2 regions of the Lentilactobacillus hilgardii genome follow, and region 2 is predicted to be linked to the other one. Evidence: predicted binding sites of a transcription regulator. Region 2 holds the regulator's gene; the other holds the start of a gene.
What was found. Region 2 encodes CtsR, which represses protease genes until heat stress. Its sites were predicted from a motif close to TTGGTCAAAAAAGGTCAAANA; they were not measured.

Region 1: a site for CtsR is predicted at 1,983-2,003, ahead of GQR93_RS09095 (ATP-dependent Clp protease proteolytic subunit). Genes of this name have one in related genera too.

Annotation. Positions count from the first base shown of each region.
Region 1 is NZ_CP047121.1:1,930,148-1,933,364, forward strand. It holds gene gap (type I glyceraldehyde-3-phosphate dehydrogenase) at 1-401, opposite strand, end outside; tRNA gene GQR93_RS09085 (tRNA-Arg) at 691-762, shown strand; gene GQR93_RS09090 (VOC family protein) at 913-1,824, opposite strand; gene GQR93_RS09095 (ATP-dependent Clp protease proteolytic subunit) at 2,072-2,665, shown strand; gene GQR93_RS09100 (zinc-dependent alcohol dehydrogenase family protein) at 2,995-3,217, shown strand, end outside.
Region 2 is NZ_CP047121.1:2,280,847-2,284,063, reverse strand. It holds gene GQR93_RS10895 (ISL3 family transposase) at 1-889, opposite strand, end outside; gene GQR93_RS10890 (CtsR family transcriptional regulator) at 1,271-1,738, shown strand; gene GQR93_RS10885 (ATP-dependent Clp protease ATP-binding subunit) at 1,754-3,217, shown strand, end outside.

The DNA.
Region 1 (3,217 bases), 350 kb from region 2:
GGAACAACAGTCTTAATTTGACCAGCAGGAGCTGAAATCAAGACACGCTTTGCACCAGCTTTGATGTGAGCTTGTGATTTTTCTTCGGATGTGTAAAAACCAGTACATTCAAGAACGAAATCAACGCCATCGTTTTTAACCCAAGGAAGGTTAGAAGCATCTTTTTCAGCGTATACAGGAATTTCCTTACCATCAACAACGATACCCTTGTCAGTTGAAGAAACATCTCCAGGGAAACGTCCATGTGTTGAATCATATTTCAAAAGATATGCCAACATTGATGGAGTGGTTAAATCGTTAATTGCGGCAACTTCGATTTCATCGGAGTGTAATTCGTGAATTCGTTTGAATGCCAAACGACCAATTCGGCCAAAACCATTAATACCAATCTTTACAGTCATACTGTGTTTTCCTCCTTTAGGAAATAAGAAAATATTAAATATTATCAGATAGTACGAAACTAATCGTACCACTAATTGAAAACAAAGTCAGCACCTTGTGAATAAAATCTCAATCAAGGCGCATCGAGTAAATTGAAATATTACCCAAGTACGAGTATAGCAGACCACTGAATAATTGCAATGAGTTCTACGCTAGTAACCGCTTTCACTAATTCGATTTTTCTTTGTCTTGAAAAATCCATTAAATTCTAGTATATTGGTATAGTGAGTTGCATTAGAAAACTTTTTTGCGCCCGTAGTGTAATGGATCGCACGTAAGATTCCGGTTCTTGAAATGAGGGTTCGATTCCCCCCGGGCGCATTAAACTATTCTTCAAAAGTAAAAGAGACCGAACCAAAGTTAATCTTTGATTTAGTCTCTTTTTTAATCATCAAACATCATTCAAATCTGTGAAATAATCGTCTACTTGTAAACAACTCGAGATGAACGCTTCAAACCTTTTCATACAAATTAATCATCAACGTCATGAAAATCAACACCCTGTTTGGCATAAAAGTCAATAATAGATTGTTTTTGATCCATGAACTTTGGCGGCAATGAAAGCTGAGATCCCATCGTCAAAATCGATTCCTCTAAACCAAATCCTGGTGCAGTTGTCGCTAATTCGATCCGGTTATCCCCAGGATCACGAACATATATACTCTTGAACCAACCACGATCAGCGTACTCTTCTCGATTAAGGTTCATTTTTTCTGCCTTATCCCAAAAATCGAACAATACCTTTTCACTCGGAACCTGCAACGCAATATGGTCAATACTTCCCCGGCCAAACCGTGTTCTTACCTCGGGCTGTTGGCTCTTAAATAAGTCGATTGATTCATGGCCTTCCAACTCAACTACATTGTCTTTAACTGTAATACCCAGCCAATCATGAAAGAACGATGCGGTAGCTGTCGGGTCCGGCACATGTAATTCTGTACCCAGGAAGCGGGCAATTTGATTTTCTGCTGGAATCCCATTATTTGGCACTACCCGCCAATCAGTCAGACGTTCAGGTGTTTCTAACATTTTAATCTCAATATTATCCGGATCGTTAAATTTAAGACCATTCCCAATTTCGGTTACTTCAATACCTTGATCATCCAAACGATGATGCCAATAATCCGTACTTCCCTGTGGAATTGCTAATTTAATATTATTAAAGAAATGTTTCCCATCCGTTCTTCTGCCAAGTAATGGCAAAACAAAAAATGTCACAACTGTCCCCGGCGTCCCTAAATAATCGCCATAAAATAAATGCCTAATTCTGATGTTTTCTTGATTAACACTATTTTTGACAAGTCGCATCCCTAAAACTTTCGTATAGAAATGAACATTTTGTTCTGCATCTCGGGTTAATAATGAAATATGATGTGTTTGCATATTATATGCCTCCCGGCTAGTAAATCATTCTAATATAATTGTATCATGAATGTATCCGCTTTCTAAGCATTGTGACGTTTAAGAATACCACCGACTGCAAGTCACAAAACCTTTGATTTTAACCTATAACCCGTTTTCCATAAACAAGATAAGCAAACTATTTGACCTTTTTTGACCAATCAACTAAACTGTAATCATGAACTTGGCAAAAGCCATCTTTCATAAAATTGATAAGGAGGCATATTCAATGAATTTAGTGCCAACCGTTATTGAACAATCCGCTAATGGCGAACGTGCTTATGATATTTACTCACGTTTGTTAAAAGACCGTATCATCATGTTGTCAGGACCAATCGAGGATGACATGGCAAATGCAATCATTGCACAATTGCTATTCTTGGATGCTCAAGACTCTGAAAAAGATATTTATCTCTACATCAACTCACCTGGTGGTGTCATCACATCAGGTATGGCAATTTTCGATACAATGAACTTTGTAAAAGCAGATGTTCAAACTATCGTTATGGGTATGGCTGCCTCAATGGCTTCCGTTCTTGCTTCTTCTGGAGCAAAGGGCAAGCGTTTTGCATTGCCACACGCCCAAGTTTTGATTCACCAACCTTCTGGTGGTGCCCAAGGTCAACAAACTGAAATTGAGATTGCCGCTGAAGAAATTCTCAAAGCTCGTAAAATGATTAATGAACTCTTAGCAAAGAATTCTGGTCAACCAATTGAAAAAATCAATAAGGATACTGAACGTGATAACTACTTGACCGCTCAGGAAGCTGTTGATTACGGTTTGTTGGATGGCATCATGACAAACAGTTCTGAGAAAAAATAAATTTTAATTAACTACGGATCGAAACTGATCCAACTATTTCCGAGACCAATTTTTGGGCCTCGGTTTTTTTATGCTTTTTTTATTCTGACGTTGACTCAGAAAAATGACTGTTCCGAAATTCTTCTTGCGTGCTGTACTCTTATCATCATCAAGTAACGATCATTGATAAATCACATTTTAGGACCTAAAATGTACTTGTAAAAGTTAAATAAGTAACAAGCTCAAACGATAGTTACTTAAAACGAATTATTAGTGATAGATAATTCGAATAAATCGCTTGTGTTCTAACGCTTAATCAATGAATAGAGGCTAATAAGATGAAAAATACAATGACTTCGGATAAAACAAAAGTAATTGAATCAACTGAAAAAGATGAAACGATTCCTACCGAAATGAAGGCTTGGGAAGTTGTTAAGCCAGGACCGCTTGATGCCAATCCATCGCCACTGAAGTTTACAACCAAACCAGTTCCAACTCCAAAGCGGGGCGAAGTTTTGGTACACATTATTGCCTGTGGTGTTTGTCACACCGACTTACACGTTACTGAAGGCG
Region 2 (3,217 bases):
AGAGTCGTTTAGCTTCCAGCTTATCAAAGGGCTTGTCGAATAAACGCCAATATTTCTTAATCATCCGATATTCACGCGAGGAATGAGGTTGCTTTTTCGCGACTGACAAACGTACCTCATTTAGGGACCTTTGAGTCATTTGAATGATGTGGAAGCGGTCAATTATAATTTTGGCTTTAGGGAAAAGCTCTGGGATTAGGTGAACGTAGCCAGCGTTTAGATCGACAGAAATGGTTTTAACGCGAGCTCGTTCTTTGTGTGAGTACTGCATGAAGTAGCTCCTGAGGAACGCCTTACGGCGGCCATACAGAATAACGACTCGATTATGATGATCGGCATCTTGAAAGATAAACCGCATGCGCCGATTTTGGTGCGAAGAGGTAAACTCATCAAAACTGAGATGTTTCGGTAAGCGAACAAACCGATTACTGATCATTTGCGCTGCTTGCGGATATGCTCGATTGACGGTACTGGCAGAAACCCCGTTTTGTTTAGCAATCAGTGTCGCTGCCATATTATCATGAAAGTCCATCACCACTGATTGCCAAACGTTCTTGGAAATTTGGCAGTTAGGCTTAACAGCATCCGTTTGCGAAGTAATGATTGAACCACAGTGTTTACAAAGAAACCGTTGCTTAGCTAACCGGAGAATTAATAAGTGGAATCTCTGTGGGGATAATTTTAAATTAACGGTCTTATGACCGTCTTTTACAAGGCAATCAGCAAACCCGCAATTTGGACACTGTGAAATCTTTTTAAGCAATTTAGCATTGATAAATAATGCCGGATGACCGTGATATAGCCCGGTTTGGGTTTTAGCATCAGCCTCGAAGTGAATGTGGGGGTCTTTTAAACCAACTAAATTTAAGATAAGCTTGTCTTGGGACATCGTTTTTACTTCTTTCTATCTGAATTATTGGCTAATTCAATAGTAGGGCGATGCCCTATTTATATGCAAAAAAAGATTGATACCTTACGGTATCAACCCCAAAAATTTTAGACCCTCTATTTTTTGATATTTTGCCGTTGAGGGCTTTATGATTGATTTTTCTTCTATAATATTATATAAATGTGTTCCGAGTTTTGACGCATGCTGGAAGACTTGGAATTGAGATTCTTGCCGTTGTAGGATACAAAAGATAGCCGTTTCTTTTTCACAATGATTAATGGCCAATAATATGAATTAAGGGGTGTCGAATCCTTTTCTTTGCATTTTCTCACTTTCTTCGTATAATTAAAGTCAATATTAGTCAAAGAATTGGGTGAGAGCATGGCCGACGAAAACATTTCTGATTTAATTGAACGTTACTTGAAGGAAATACTTGCCGACAACGAACAAGTGAAAATTCGCCGATCGGAAATTGCTGGATTATTTGACGTTGTTCCGTCGCAAATTAATTATGTTATTAACACGCGTTTTACAATTCAAAATGGGTATATTGTTGAAAGTAAAAGGGGTGGTGGCGGCTACATTAGAATAGAGAAGGTTCATTTATTAGATGACATTGACGTGTTGAACTCGTTGATTGACGCAATTGGTAACAAATTGTCGAAAAGAGATAGTGAAACCATCGTCCAAACGTTATATAATAATGACTTAATTAGTCGTCGTGAAGTGAGCATTATTTTAGCGGCGATTGACAAAGATGCAATTGACCTTAACAATAGTGATTTAACTGATATCATGAGAGCAAACATTATGGTATCAATATTGAATCGTTTGCGTTACGAACGATAGAAAGCGAGGGTATCTATGAATAATTTATTCACTCCAAGCGCTAAGAACGTTTTAACCATTGCTCAGGAACAGGCAAAGAAATTTAAGCACCAAGCTATCGGTACTGAGCACCTGTTACTAGGTCTACTGATTGAAACTAATGGGATCGCATATAAGGCTCTTCAACAGTTCTCAGTGACTGCGGAAGACATTACAGAAGAAGTAGAACGCTTTGCCGGGTATGGTAATCTGAAGGATCTTAGCAGTAACGATTATTTACCATACTCTCCTAAGGCTAAGGAAGTATTGGCACAAGCCGGAGAATTTGCGAAGAAAAATGGCGTTCCAAAAGTTGGAACAGAGCACATTTTACTTTCATTATTAACAGATGAAACGATTCTTTCTTCAAGAATTTTGATTAACTTAGGCCTTGATTTATCACAAATTCGTAAAGTAACTTTAAGAAAGATGGGGATTAGTGGCGGCTCAATGGCATCTAATATGTCATCAAAGCAACGGGGCGCCCGTCCATCCAAACAAAAAGACAGTAAAACACCAACTATTGATTCACTAGCCCGTGATTTAACTGAAATGGCACGTGAGAATCGTTTGGACCCAACCATTGGCCGTGATTTGGAAGTTAAGCGGGTTGTTCAAATCCTTGCGCGACGAACTAAAAATAATCCGGTTCTAATTGGTGAGCCTGGGGTTGGTAAAACTGCAATTGCAGAAGGACTTGCAGAGCGAATTGTAAACGGTGACGTACCTGGGGACATGGTTAATAAGCGTTTAATGATGCTTGACATGGGCTCACTGGTTGCCGGGACCAAATATCGTGGTGAGTTTGAAGATCGGCTTAAGAAAGTCATCGAGGAGATTTATCAAGACGGAAATATCATTCTGTTTATTGATGAATTGCATACGTTGATTGGTGCCGGTGGTGCAGAAGGCGCTATTGACGCTTCCAATATTTTGAAACCAGCGTTAGCACGTGGCGAGCTTCAATTAATCGGTGCCACTACTCTTGATGAATATCAAAAATATATTGAATCGGATGCAGCGTTGGAACGTCGATTTGCCAAAGTTACGGTTGATGAACCAACGGCAGATGAGACCGTTCAGATTTTAAAGGGCCTGCGTCCTAAATATGAACAACATCATCATGTTGAAATTACTGACGATGCTATTGAAACAGCTGTTAACCTATCCAATCGTTATATCAGTGATCGCTTCCTTCCAGACAAAGCCATTGATTTAATGGATGAAGCTGCTGCCAAGGTACGAATTGATCATCTGCAGAATTCAGATGTTGTCGACGATCACAAGAAACTTTCAGATCTCCTTGCTCAACTGAATGAGGCACTTGTTGCCCAAGACTACGAGAAAGCTTCGAAGATTCGAAAACAGGCTAATAAATTACAAGATGAGCTAACTAAGCAAGATGAGGAGCCGGAAGAATCATCCGAGGCTCATTATCCGGTTAAAGAAACCAGTCAGGAT